2 regions of the Arthrobacter sp. NPDC055585 genome follow, and region 1 is predicted to be linked to the other one. Evidence: predicted binding sites of a transcription regulator. Region 1 holds the regulator's gene; the other holds the start of a gene.
What was found. Region 1 encodes HspR, which represses chaperone genes until heat shock. Its sites were predicted from a motif close to AAGTTGAGTCNNNNNGACTCAACTT; they were not measured.
Positions count from the first base shown of each region.

Region 1 (7,082 bases):
TGCTTCATCAGGTCCTCGAGGCGTCCCGGGCAGGCGATGACAATGTCGACGCCGGCGCCGAGTGCCTTTTCCTGCCGCTGCTGGGAAACGCCGCCGTAGATCACGGTGGTGTTCAGGCCCAGCTCGGCAGCGAGCGGCTCAATCACGTTGTTGATCTGCGTGGCCAGCTCACGGGTCGGTGCCAGCACCAGGCCCAGCGGGCGGTTCGGCCGGCGGCGGTAGGCTGCTTCAGCTTCAGCCAGCCGGGTGACCAGCGGGAGGGAGAAGGCGAGGGTCTTGCCGGAGCCGGTGCGTCCGCGGCCCAGGACATCCCGGCCCTTGAGGGTGTCCGGAAGGGTTTCCACCTGGATGGGGAACGGCTCAGCGATTCCCTGGGCGGAGAGGTTGGAGACAAGTGCCTTGGGTACGCCAAGGGCAGCAAAAGTGGTCATGAAAAGACAGGCAACTTTCGGTAAGTGGCCCCCTGTGCCATCTGGCGCAGAGGGTTCGCCGAAGAAAAGTCAGACAGTGTCCACCGGCCCGTAACTAACGGGCGGGACAAAAGAAAGCGTTCATCGACGCAGGTTGCGCTGCTTACACACGCGGCTTTTAGGCGCGGCAGTCGCAACAACTTGCCCCAGTTTACCGGATCAGCGCCAGTTACCTAATTACGGGTGCTTAGTGCGGACACAGTGGTGTGCCCGCACACGGTTAGCATTAACAGTGATGACTACTGACCCAGCCCTGCCCGTTTCCGATGCCGCCGACGGGTCCGAGAGCCCGGATTCCGTGCATTTCCGGGCCCCGGTGTCCTTTGTCCGCAGGGGTTCGCGCCTGCAGGGACGCCGCCAGCAGGCCTGGGATGAGCTCTCGGATGTCTTCGTCATCGACGTTCCGCGTGTGCATTCCGACACGTCCGTGGACCCGGACTACGTGTTCGACGCCGAAGCCGCCTTTGGCCGCAAGGCTCCCCTCGTCGTCGAAATCGGTTCCGGACTGGGCGAAGCCATTACCCATGCAGCGGAGCAGAACCCGGAGAAGAATTTCCTGGCCGTGGAGGTGTACCTGCCCGGCCTGGCGCAGACCCTGCAGCGCATCGGCCAGAAGAACCTGACCAATGTGCGCGTGGTGCAGGCCAACGCCCCGGAGGTTTTGACCACCATGCTTCCCGCCGGCTCCGTAGACGAACTGTGGGTCTTTTTCCCCGACCCGTGGCACAAGACCCGCCACCACAAGCGCCGCATGGTGAAGGACACCTTCGCCGAACTGGCTGCCCGGGCACTGGTGCCCGGCGGGCTTTGGCGGCTGGCCACCGACTGGTCCGACTACGCCGTTCAGATGCGCGAAGTCCTGGATGCTTCCCCCCACTTCGAAAGCCTGCACCCCGGTGAGCGATCCGGCGCCCACAGCCCGCTGACGCAGGTCCGCGCACAGGGGCTGGAAGGCAAGGAACCCAGCGACGGCCCGGACACCCGCGGCGGCTGGGCCCCGCGCTTCGAGGGCCGGATCCTCACCAGCTTCGAGAACAAGGCACACCAGGCCGGACGGCTTATCTTCGACCTGACGTACCGCCGCATCTAGTCCACGGCAACGGCTTGACCCCACCCCCGAAGGCAGCCGGCTGATTGCCGGGCCGTCCCGGGGACTAACGCGAAGGAACAGAAGATGATGACCCTCAAGGAAAAGCTCCAGGCCGATGTGACCGCCCATATGAAGGCAGGACGGAAGCTGGAACTGACAACAGTCCGCAATGTCCTGGGCGAAATCGGCACCCGCGAGAAGTCCGGGAAGACTCCCGTCGAGCTGACCGATCAGGAGGTCATTTCGCTGCTGCAGAAGGAAGCAGCCAAGCGCCGTGACACCGCCCGTATCTACACCGAGGCCGGGCAGCAGGACCGCGCTGACGCGGAAATCGCCGAGGCCGAGGTGATCGAGGCATACCTTCCCGAGGCGCTGAGTGAAGAAGACGTCACCGAGATTGTGGACGCCGTCATCGCCGAGCTCAGAGCCAGTGGAACCGAGCTCAGCATGCGTTCAATGGGCCAGGTCATGAAGCCGGTCACCGCCAAGGTCGCCGGACGCTTCGACGGCAAGGCCGTCAGCGACATCGTCCGCTCCCGGCTCGCCTAGCCGCCCGCCGGGGAGCCTCGCCTGCCCGGTCCAGAAATGAAACGCCCCGCCCGCACTTACCTCTTGTGCCAACGTGGTTTGTAGTGCAAACTACTTTGCATGAGTAGAAACGAAGCAGACCAGCGCCCCGCGGGCGCGACGGAGCAGCCACCGGCACCGGGCCGGCTGGACCCTTCAGCCACAGGGGAACTGCCGCTGGACCTGCACGCCGCGCTGCGGGTGGTCCAGGATGCAGAACGTTCCGCCCGCCGGACCCTCGGCGGAAACACGGCACTGGTCTACCTGATCTGGGGCATCACCTGGCTCATCGGCTACGGCTCGCTGTGGGGCACGCAGCAGGGCCGGCTTCCGCTGGAACGGGCAGCAGCCCTGACGATCCTCGGCATCGCCCTGGCAGCAGCCACACTCACCACCATCGTCCTCTTCGCCCGCAGCAGCCGCGGCGTCCGCGGGCAGTCCGCTTTCCAGGGCGGCATGTACGGGATCGCCTGGGCACTGGGTTTTACCGTCATGGGCGCGCTGAGTGCTGTGATCGGCCGGGCAGTGGATGACTTCTGGCTGCGCGGCCTGCTCATCAATTCCATCGCTGTCCTGATCGTCGGCCTGCTCTATATCACCGGCGGAAGCGCCTTCAATGACAAGGCACAGTCCTACCTGGGCATCTGGCTGCTGCTGGTCACCATTGCCGCCCTGGTCTCCGGTCCCGACTGGTTCCTGGCGGTGTTCCTCTTCCTGGGAGCCACCGGGCTGCTGGCAGGTGCCGCCGTCGAGTACCTGCGCACGCGCCGGCAGCGGGACGGCTCTGCACATGCCTGAGCTCGACCCGGTAATCCACGCCGAATCCCGGCTGCGGGCCCTCACCACGCTGAACGAAGTCGGTGAGAACAACCAGATCGCCTTCACCAAGCTGCAGAAGATGCTGGAGATGACTGCCGGCAACCTCTCCACCCATCTGCGGAAACTCGAAACCGCCGGCTACATAGAGGTCACCAAAACGATCGAAGGCCGAACCCCCGCAACCTATGTGGGCATCACTCCCGAGGGAAGAGCCGCCTACGCCCGCTACCGCAAGAATCTCTCCGATCTGCTCTCCGGCCTGGCCTAACGGCCGTCACCCCGATGCGTCAGGAGCCCGCGTTATGACAGTCCCTTCCCCTCCCCGCCGGGAAATCCTGGCCGGCGCCTACGGGGTCCGTAAAAGCTACGGGTCCCTCACCGCTCTGGACGGAGTCGACTTCGCCGTCACCGCGGGCGAGACCGTGGGCCTGCTGGGACCCAACGGGGCCGGCAAATCAACGCTGCTGAACCTGCTCAGCGGACTCCGCCAGCCTGATTCCGGCCGCGTAGAACTCTTTGGCCGTGATCCGCGGAACCCGCACGCCCGCCAGCTGCTGGGCACCACACCGCAGGCGACGTCGGTGCCTGCCACCCTCTGGGTTCGGGAAACCGTGGACTTCGTCGGCTCCCACTATGCGGACCCCATACCCACGGCTGAACTGCTGGACGGGTTCGGGCTGGGGTCTGCGGCCGGCAAGCAGTGCGGCGGGCTTTCCGGCGGGCAGCAACGCCGGCTGCTGGTGGCCCTGGCCCTGGTGGGACGCCCCCGCCTGGTCATCCTGGATGAACCCACCACCGGGCTGGACGTCGAAGCGCGGGAAAACCTGTGGGAACGGCTGGCCGACTACCGTGCCGGCGGCGGAACCCTGCTCATCACCAGCCACTATCTTGACGAAATCCAGACGCTGGCCAGCCGTGTGGTGGTCATCAACGGCGGGTCAGTGGTCGCGGACGGACAGGTGGATGAGATCCGCAGCCGGGTCAGCGTCAGCCGGGTCTCCTTCCACACCGCGCTTCCGGCGCCCTTCTTCGAAGCGCTGCCGGAAACGGTGTCTGTGACCCTGTCCCCCTCCGGCGCCACCACCGTCCTTACACACGACGCCGATGCCACGGTCCGCACGCTGGTCCGGCAGGAAGTGGATTTCCGCGGGCTCGAAGTCCACGCCGCGAGTCTGGAAGAAGCGTTCATTTCCCTCACCCACTCCGCCTCCGGCGCGGAACCGCTGCCGGACGGCAGCCCCATGGACAGGAAGGCATCACGATGAGCAGCACCGCAGCGCTTCCCAGCAGCACCCCGGCTCCGGCGAACAAGCCGCTCTTCACCCTGATCCGGATCCATACCCGGGCCCAGGTTCTGGAACAGCTGCGGATTCCGGTGGCAGTGCTGTCCTCCACCGTCTTCCCCACCCTGGCGCTGGTCTTTTTTGTGCTGCCGCAAACCGCGGTGACCTCCGACCCCCAGGCCTCGCTGATGGCCATTGCGCAGCTGGCGGTCTTTGGGGTGATGAGCGCGTTCCTGTTCAACTACGGAATCGGCGTGGCGGAGGAGCGGGCCAATCCGTGGAGCAGCTACGTGCGCACACTGCCTGCCGGTGCTTTTCCTGCGACGGTGGCACGCGCGGTGACCGCCATGATGTTCGCGTTCTTCGCACTGATCCCGGTCCTCATAGTCGGTGCCACCACCACGGCAGGGCTGCAGCTGTACACGGACGGAACCCTGTCCTGGTGGCGGATACCGGCGTCGGTTGTGGTGTGGCTGCTGTGCGGGCTGCCGTTCCTGTTCCTGGGACTGCTCATTGGGTACCTGTGCACGTCCAAGGTGGCGATCGCGGTGACGCAGGTGGTCTTCTTTCCGCTGGCCTTCGCGGGCGGGATGATGCTGCCCCCGGCTATTTTCTCTCCCGGGCTGAACACTTTTTCGCTTCTCCTGCCGTCCCGGGCAGCCCGGGACATTTCAGTATCGGCACTCTCCGGTGAGAACCTGGCTGCGACGTCGGTGTTCTGCTTCCTGGCGTGGACCGTCCTGCTCTGCGCGGGAGCGTTGTGGGCCAACCGGAGGGACCAGGGCCGCCGTTTCCGTTAGGCCGAAAACCCGGCACTGCGTGCTAGTTGGCGCGGAAGAACTCGCCGCGGTCCGCGGTGTAGCCAAGTTCGGTCTCTACCGCGGCGCCTTTTCCGGCGGGCAGTGCCATGACGCGGCGGCTGCGGGCCACCAAGGCGGCCAGACCGGTGCGTGCAGGCACCTTCGAGGCAGGGGGCCGCTGGCCGCGGGACAGCGTAACCACGTCTCCGGCCAGGCCCGCAGCAAAAACGCGTCCCATATCTGAACTGCGCTGCTGGATCTGGTCCAGCTCGGCAGAGAGCTGGTCCACCCGTTCACGCAGTCCGCTCACCTGCTGCTGGAGGTGCATGATGCGCTTGATGCCTTCCAGGGAGACGCCCTCCTGGGAGAGGCGCTGGACCTCCCGCAGCATCTCGATGTCCCGCTGGGAGTACCGGCGGGACCGGCCGGGAGCCCGGCTGGGGCTCACTATGCCCAACCGGTCGTACTGCCGCAGGGTCTGCGGATGCATGTCGGCAAGCTCTGCGGCAACCGAGATCACGAAGATCGGCGCATTGACGTCTATGCCCACTGCCCTCTCCTTCGTTCCTTGCATGTTGTCGTTATAGTAGCCGGGCGCCGGACGGGCACGGCCGAGGCGCTACAGGCGCGCCTTGGAGGCCAGCCTGGACCGGGGGTCTTCACCCTTGGTCGCCTCGGCGAACGCTTCCACGGCAGCCTTGGCATCCTTGTTCAGATGCGAAGGAACCGCCACGTCCACTGTCACCAGCAGGTCGCCGTTGCCCTTGGAAGTGTGCACACCGCGGCCCTTGACCCGCAGCGTGCGCCCGGACGGCGTCCCGGCCGGAACCTTGAGTTTGACCTTGTCCGCGGTGAGTGTGGGCACCTCGATGGTCGCGCCCAGTGCCGCTTCGGGGAATGTGACGGGAACGTGGATACGGATGTTGTTGCCGTCACGGACAAAGAAGTCATGCGGGGTGACGTGCACGGTGACCATCAGGTCACCGTTGCCCGCGGCACCGGGCATGCCCTTGCCGCGCACCCTGATGCGCTGGCCGTCCTTGACGCCCGCGGGAACACGGACTTCCACCACTTCACCGCTGGGCTCGCGCAGCCCGATGACGGTTCCATTGATGGAGCCTGCGAAGGAGATGGTGGTGCTGGCCGTGCGGTCCGCACCCTTCTGGGGCGGTGCTGAGCCGAAGCCGCCTCCGCCGCCAAAACCGCCGCCGCCAAACAGGTCAGCGAACTCCGGCGGAATGTTGCTGCCGCCGGTGCTGTAGGTGGTACGGCGCGACCGGCCTGAAGACTGGCCGAACAGGCCGCCGAAGATGTCCTCGAATCCAGCGCCGGCACCGCCTGCAGGGCCGCCTCCGCCGCCGGCGGAGAACCGGGCGCCGCTGCCCATGGCCCGAATCGCGTCATACTGCTGGCGTTCTTCGGCGTCGGACAGCACTGAATAGGCCTCGGAGACGTCCTTGAACATCTTCTCCGCGGACGGATCATTCTGGTTCTGGTCCGGGTGGTATTTACGGGCGAGCTTCCGGTACGACTTCTTGATGTCGGCGTCGGAAGCGTCCTTGGGAACACCCAGAATCTTGTAGAAATCCTTGTCGACCCAATCCTGGCTAGCCAATTGGTGTCCCCTTCCTGTGTCTTGCATAAAACAACGCTTAAGCCGGCTCCAATGCGGAGCCGCCAGGGACCGCCCAGCGGCGGTCCCTGGCGTGAGTGCTACTGCTCCGGAACGGAGACGATCACCTGTGCCGCACGCAGCACCCTCTCGTTCGCCTTGTAACCGGTCCGCAGGATCTGCGTGACGGTGTCAAAGGTGACGTCCGGGCTCTGCTGCTGGATCAGTGCTTCATGGACGTTCGGGTCGAACTCCACTCCGGTCTCGTCGATCCGGGTCAGGCCGTAGCCCTTGAGCGTGTTTTCCAGCTTTACCGCGATCGAGGCGAAGGGCCCCTCCGCGAGGTCGCCGTGCTGGCGTGCCGCCTCGATGTCATCCAGGACCGGCAGGACGGAATTGAGCATTCCGATCACAGCCATTTCCCGGGCGACGTCGCGGTCA
Region 1 is NZ_JBSHIT010000002.1:489,964-497,045, forward strand. It holds gene ACWGQ2_RS06105 (DEAD/DEAH box helicase) at 1-431, opposite strand, end outside; gene trmB (tRNA (guanosine(46)-N7)-methyltransferase TrmB) at 706-1,560, shown strand; gene ACWGQ2_RS06115 (GatB/YqeY domain-containing protein) at 1,645-2,109, shown strand; gene ACWGQ2_RS06120 (hypothetical protein) at 2,209-2,925, shown strand; gene ACWGQ2_RS06125 (transcriptional regulator) at 2,918-3,214, shown strand; gene ACWGQ2_RS06130 (ABC transporter ATP-binding protein) at 3,249-4,211, shown strand; gene ACWGQ2_RS06135 (ABC transporter permease) at 4,208-5,029, shown strand; gene ACWGQ2_RS06140 (heat shock protein transcriptional repressor HspR) at 5,052-5,603, opposite strand; gene ACWGQ2_RS06145 (DnaJ C-terminal domain-containing protein) at 5,649-6,644, opposite strand; gene ACWGQ2_RS06150 (nucleotide exchange factor GrpE) at 6,743-7,082, opposite strand, start outside.

Region 2 (7,082 bases), on a different contig from region 1:
CCTGCGTGAAGGCCGGCGCAGGGGCGTCACGCCCGCGGTGAAGAAGGCTTCCAGCTCAGGGTTCGGCGCCGGGGCCGGTGTGCTCGCTTCGGACCGCAGCCGGGTGAGTGCGGCGGTGAGCTCCTGCGTTTCCTCGACGCCGGACTCCGCCAGAAGGCGCCCGACTGCTTCGGCGTCACTGGGCCTGCTGGACATGCTGTTCATCTTCCGCGGCCTCCTTCCCTGTGACCCGTTCCCTGAGCACCAAGAGGGCTCGTCTCTGAAGCTGTTTGACGGAATTAACCGTTTTCCCCATGATCACCGCGGCGTCCTCGAGCGAAAGATCGGCCACCACCCGCAGCAGCAGGACTTCACGCTGCGCTTCGGTGAGTCCTTCCAGCATCTGGGTTGCCCCGAGCCGGGACTGCAGAACGATGTCCTCGGCCGAGTCAGTGAACCTGGTGTCCAGCTGCGCGTCGTACGGGGCCGTGGCAGGCTGGCGCTCACGACGGCGGTGGTCGTCCACCATTCGGGCGTGGGCTACTGAAAACGCGAAGGTGCGCAGGCCTGCCGCTCCTCCGGAAACCGTTGAGATTCTGGAAAACACTGTCAGGAAGACGTCCTGGGTCAGCGCTTCCGGGTCATCACATCCCTTGGACCTCAGGTAGCCGAGGACCGCCGGGGAGAGCGACTCATAAACCGCCCGCAGCGCCGCCGGGCTGTTCGCACGCGCTGCAGAGACCATCTGCTCTGTCAGCGGGTCAGCCAAGACGGGGTCCTTCGGTCTGGGACGTTGGGGCGAACCAAATCGTACCCCGCCCAGGCTGATCCTGCTCAGGAGATGGCCGCGCCGTTGCTCGTTGGGGGGATGAGCTCCGGCGCGGCCATTACACACACGTAATCGCTGCGGGTGCCGGAAAGGTTACGCGGCCACCGAGAAAGTTTTTCGGCAGCCCCCGGGCGGGAAGCCTTCGGAGGAGAATATGGAAGACTTGACGGCGGTTCGCCCTTTCGCGGCGGATCCGGCGCGGCAGACCGAAACCATCCTCCTGCCCCGCTCCGAACCAGCTATACCGCGGCTCCGTCGGCCCGGCCCAGGAAGACAATGCCCAGCACCACACCTCATCACACGGATCTCAAGCGCGGCCTCTCTCTGCGGCACATCCGCTTCATTGCCCTGGGTTCCGCAATCGGCACCGGACTGTTCTACGGTTCCTCCGAAACCATCCAGGCAGCGGGACCGGCTGTCCTGATCGCCTACATCGTTGCCGGCTGCGCAGTGTTCCTGGTCATGCGGGCGCTGGGCGAGATGGCAGTCCGCCACCCCGTTGCCGGGTCCTTCTCCCAGTACGCCGGCCGCTACCTTGGTCCGCGCATGGGGTTCCTGACCGGCTGGACGTTCGCCTTCGAAATGATTATTGTGGCGATCGCGGATATGACGGCAGTGAGCATGTACATGGGCCTGTGGTTCCCGGATACACCGGGATGGGTCTGGATGATCGCGGCAATGCTGCTGATCGGCGGCCTGAACCTGATGCGGGTGAGCGTTTTCGGGGAGATGGAATTCTGGTTCACCCTGGTCAAGGTATCCACCATCATCGCGATGATTGCCGGCGGCCTGTACCTGATTGTCTTCGGCGTCAGCACCGGCGGCTACGAACCGGGCGTCAATCATCTGGTGGACCACGGCGGGTTCGCGCCCTTTGGTGTGTGGGGCATCGTGATGAGTCTGGGAATCGTGGTGTTTTCCTTCGGCGGGATTGAGACCCTCGGCGTCACCGCCGGGGAGACCGGCGACCCGCAGCGCGCCATTCCCAAGGCCGTGAACACCGTGCCGGTGCGCATCCTGCTCTTCTATGTGCTGTCCCTGGGCGTGATGCTCTGCCTGCTGCCCTGGGACCGGATCGGTTCCGAAGGCAGCCCGTTTGTGCAGGTCTTCTCAGGGCTTGGCATCCCGTTCGCTGAACACCTGATCAACGCCGTGGTACTCACTGCTGCACTGTCCGCAATGAACTCTATTTTCTATGCCGCCTCACGGACCATGTATGGCCTGGCCGAACAGGGCCATGCTCCGCGCAGCTTCACCAATGTTTCCCGCTACGGGGTGCCGGTGTGGCCCGTGGCCATCATCATGGCCAGCCTCATCGCCGGGCTGGGCCTCTACCTGTGGATCCCGGAGCAGCTGTTCCTGGTGGTCGCCTCCACCGCCACCTTCGCCACCATCTTCACCTGGTCATCGATCCTGCTCAGCCACCACCGCATGCGGCGGCAGATGCGCCGGGACGGCACGCCGTCGGCCGGTTTCCCTTTCCCGGGATGGCCGGTCCTGAACTATGTGGTCCTCGCCTTTATGGCCCTGGTGACGGTGATCCTCGCGTTTACTGCCCCCGGGCGCACCGCACTGGCCATTGGCGTGGTGTGGCTGCTCCTGATGCTCGCTGCGTACCGGTTCCTGGTTGGGGCCGAGGGCCGGAAACCGATCGAGCTGCCGGAACCGGACGCCGTCCGCGGGAACTAGGGGCCTTCGAGAATCTCTTCGGCAGGGGCAAAGCGCCGGTTGGCGAGCACCGGAAGATACTCACGGACTTCCTCAATGCGGCTGCGGGCCACGTCTGCTGTGGCCACAGCCTCGGTCTCCTCACCGAGGAAGACCTGCGGCACACCCATGGGGTCCAGGATGACGGAGTGCCCGATCGTGTGGCCGCTGGATGTTCCGGCAGCTGCCACCCAGACAGTGTTTTCAATGGCCCGCGCCTTCAGCAGCGTTTCCCAGTGGTCAATTTTGTGCTCACCCTTGAACCACGCTGCGGGCACGGCAATCAGGTCCGCTCCCTGCACGGCCAGTGCCCGGGCCAGTTCAGGGAAGCGCAGGTCGTAGCAGGTCATCAGGCCCACCCGCAGTCCGCCGAGTTCCACCACCTGGATGCCTCGGTCGCCCGCCTTGATCCGGGTGGATTCGGAGTAGCTGAACGCATCGTAGAGGTGCAGCTTGCGGTATGTTGCCGCGATCCGGCCGTCGGCTTCGATTGCCACAAGCGTGTTGTAGGGCCGGTCCTCACCCGAGGATTCGTACCCGCCGGCGACGACGGCGATGCCCAGTTCAGCGGCGGCCAGGGACAGCTGCTGCACAAAGGAGGTCCACCCGGCGTCGACGGCCGCGGCCAGCGGACCCTCGACCTTGCCGATGCTGAACATCGACTCTTCGGGGAACACAATCAGTTCCGATCCTTCGGCCTTTGCCTTCTCCGCCAGCGAGCGCATCACCGCAAGGTTCGCCTCGACGTCGCCACTGGGTTTGAACTGACCTACGCTAACCAACATTGAGGAACCGCCTTGCCTTCGGGACCGGGTGTGATCCCAGCCTAGTGCAGGTCCTCGAAGTGGAGCACAGGTTTCAGCACCTGGCCGGACTTCGCATCCGCGGCGGCGGTGTTGATGTCATTGAACGCGTAGCGGGTGATCATTTTCTCCAGCGGGAACCTGCCCTGCTGAATCAGTTGCACCAGTGCCGGCAGAAACAGCTGCGGTGTTGAGTCACCCTCGGTAATGCCAATAACCTGCCGGCCGTTGAGCATAAAGTTCACATCCAGTTCCACCGTGGACCCGGGAGCCGGGGCACCGATCAGGCCCAGCTTGCCCAGCGGCGCCAGCGCGTCTGCGGCAGTCGCCGCTACCCGGGTACTGCCGGTGGTCTCCAGCGCGTGGGTTACCCCGGCGCCGTCGGTCAGTTCGAACAGTGCCTGCAGAGCGTCGCTGCTGCCGGAATTGACGACGTCGGTGGCCCCGAGTTCGCGGGCAAGCTCCAGCCGGGAGTCCACCAGGTCCATCACCACGATGCGGGTGGACCCGCCGAGGGCAGCGGCCATGACTGCGGAAAGGCCCACCGGGCCTGCACCGAAAACAGCGAGCGTGGAACCTGGTTCGGGCCGCAGCACGTTCATAACGGCCCCGGCACCGGTCTGGACGCCGCAGCCCAGCGGCGCCAGGAGGGACAAGTCAGCAGCGGGATCCACCTTGGTGACCCCGCGCTCATCAGCGAGGACCAGGTCGGAGAAGGAGGACTGTGCGAAGAAGTGTCCGTGCACTCCCTTTCCGTCTTTGCTGATGGTGGCACTGCCGTCAAGGCGCTGCCCGCCCACCAGGTTGAGCTCCAGGAAGTACGTGCAGTAGGCAGGGTGGCCGCTGCGGCAGTTCCGGCATTCCCCGCAGCTGGTGAAGCTGAGCAGCACATGGTCCCCTGGCACCACGGACGTCACGGCGGAGCCCACGGCTTCCACGATTCCGGCACCCTCATGGCCCAGGACTCCGGGAAGCGGAAAGGGAATGTGCCCGGCCTGGACCCCGAGGTCCGTTCCGCACACACCGGCGGCCTGCACCCGGACCAGGACCTCGTCCGGGCGGGGGTCGTCCAGGAGGACGTCGGTGATTTCAAAGGGTTCATTGATGCCGCGCAGGATCGCGGCGCGCGCCTGGGTAGTCATAGGGCCACGCTACGCGGCCCGGCCCGGCAGCGTCAGGGGTCTGCAGACGGATCAGGGCGGCAGGCGGAAACTCCGCCCGCCGCCCTGAACGGCACTGGTGCCGTTAGGCGCTGACCGCCTCGGGTTCACGGTGTGATTCGCTGGCGCCCAGAGACGCTGAAGACCCCGACTGCACCTCAATGCGGCGCGGGCGGGCCTTCTCGCTGACCGGGATCACCACGTTCAGCACGCCGTTTTCATAGTGGGCGGTGATGCCCTCGGTATCGATGCCCTGGCCCAGGCTGAGCTGGCGCAGGAACGAACCGCCCTCACGTTCGCGGGAAAGCCACTGCACACCTTCTTCACCGCGGAGGGTCCGCTCGGCGCGGATGGTCAGCAGCTGGCCATCGACGTCAATGTCAACGGAACCCGGATCGACGCCGGGAAGGTCAAGGCTCAGAACGTAGCGGTCGTCCTGCCGGTAGAGGTCCATCGGCATGTGGCGCAGTGACTCGCTGCGCACGGCCTGGGCAAAACGGTCGAGTTCACGGAACGGATCAAAACGTGTTGCCATCACAAATCAACTCCTTCACTCCGCTTTACACAGCGGGCTGATCTGCCATTTCATCAAAGTTGAGTTGGCTTCACTCAACTTTCGGCAGTAGATTAGCACTTGCAACACGAGAGTGCTAACCCGAGATGTTGCAGCGGAGAAATCCGTTTTCTTTCATTCGAACCATGTCTGGAAGGAAAGGAAGCAGTGACCCAGCCTGCGCTGTTCCGCACCGGAACAGGACACCATGCAGCCCGCATTGAAAAACTCCTTGCACTCCCCAGCCGGCTCGCCGGTTCAACACCATCCCCAGTACTGGATACAGCGGGCTGGGCCAGCGCCGTATGGGTGGCTGCTGCCCTGCTGGGGATCGGCGTGTTTTCCGGAGGCACAACGTCACTGGTACAGGCAGTGGTGCTGCTGTACGGCACCGGCGCTTCCCTCGCCGTACTGTGCTGGCTGGCCTGGCGGGCACTGCGCATGCGTGCCGCCCGCCGACTGGCCACAGACCCGGCGGCACCGGCAGCCAGAGAATTCCTCACCGCAGCGGCCTTCGCCCGGGAAGAGTTTCTTCAGGCACTGTTTCCGGCGGGGGCAACCGGTACGCCTGAAGTCCTGAAGGCCACGGCTCCGGCAAGGGCAGCCGCCGCAGGTGCCCCGCGGACAGATCTCCGCACGGAACTGCCGTCCGGCCCGGCTGCTCCCGCGGTCCCCCGAAGTGTCCGGGCGCGTTCGCCGATCCGGAAGAATGTCCGCCGGAAGTCCGCGATGCGCCCGGCCGGCCGGAGCGCACCGCGCATCCGGGATTGCCACGTGTCCAGCGGTTCCGGCAAGCAGGCCGCCGAGCCGGGACCCGCTGTTCGTGGCAGAGCCGGCTGGACAGCATCTTTGAGCCGCACCGCTTAGACTGTGGCGCCATGGAAGAAATCAAGGAACCCGTCCAGCTGTCCCTGGGAAACGGAAAGCTGAACCCGGCTGCGGCGGGCTTCTCCCGCACCCCGCTGCACGCCTTCGCGGATCTCCCCCAGGGACTGCGGCACGGCTGGCGGACTAAGCGCTGGGAGTACTGGGGTGTTCTGACCCCGGACCTGGTGCTCGGCATGACCATTGCGCACCTCGACTACGCTGCCACCCTCCAGCTGTACGTGTATGAGCGTGCCACCGGCAGGGAGATCACCAGCGATCCGCTCACCCTTCCGCCAGGATCCACGGCCATCCTTCCGGGGACTCTTCCGCCCATGACCGCAGTGGGCACCATGGGCGGGCTGCACCTGCGCTTCCATGACGACGACGGCGGGACGCACCTGCGCGCGGAGTCCGAACGCGTCGGCGTCGAACTCTATGCGCCCGCTGCGGGCGACGTGCTGGGCGTTGTGGTTCCGTGGTCGGACACCCGTTACCAGTACACGCTCAAGGACGTGGCCCGCGAGGTCAGCGGAACCATCACTGTTGATGGCCGGCAGTATCCGGTGGGCGACGGCGCGTTCGCCGTCCTGGACCGCGGCCGCGGACGCTGGCCCTACTCCCGGCGCTGGAACTGGGCGGCTGGCTACGGCATCTCCGCCGGTACCCGGCTGGGCCTGCAGCTGGGCGGCATGTGGACCGAAGGCACGCCTGCAACTGAAAACGCGCTGATCGTGGACGGAGTGCTGCACCACTACGACGCCGAACTGGAGTTCAGCTACAACCTGGCCGATCCGCACGCGCCATGGCATGTCCGCGGGGACTGGATCGAGGCGACCCTCACTCCGTTCCACCGGCGGCTGGCGGCAACCAACGTGGTGGCCGTTGCCTCGAAGACGTGGCAGGCCTTTGGGGCGTGGTCCGGGTGGGCTGCCGCTCCGGATGGCACGCGCTATGACCTGAACGGGGTGCACGGCTGGATTGAGGAAGCCCGCAACCGCTGGTAGCTGCCGGTTCGTCACCAGCCGGACCGGCAACGGTTCTTCCCCCGCCCCCGGACGCACTGCTAGGTTCATTCGCACCTCACCCGAACCGAAGGAGCCTTCACGTGAGCAGCAGATTCGCTTCCCTTGCCCTTGATGCCCTCGATGTGGACGCCCAGACCCGGTTCTGGACCCAGGCCCTGG
Region 2 is NZ_JBSHIT010000005.1:243,326-250,407, reverse strand. It holds gene ACWGQ2_RS10985 (hypothetical protein) at 1-204, opposite strand, end outside; gene ACWGQ2_RS10980 (RNA polymerase sigma factor) at 176-748, opposite strand; gene ACWGQ2_RS10975 (amino acid permease) at 1,085-2,497, shown strand; gene ACWGQ2_RS10970 (carbon-nitrogen hydrolase family protein) at 2,494-3,300, opposite strand; gene ACWGQ2_RS10965 (NAD(P)-dependent alcohol dehydrogenase) at 3,342-4,460, opposite strand; gene ACWGQ2_RS10960 (Hsp20/alpha crystallin family protein) at 4,564-5,013, opposite strand; gene ACWGQ2_RS10955 (hypothetical protein) at 5,200-5,898, shown strand; gene ACWGQ2_RS10950 (DUF2804 domain-containing protein) at 5,910-6,902, shown strand; gene ACWGQ2_RS10945 (VOC family protein) at 7,004-7,082, shown strand, end outside.
Region 2: a site for HspR is predicted at 5,070-5,094, ahead of ACWGQ2_RS10960 (Hsp20/alpha crystallin family protein). Genes of this name have one in related genera too.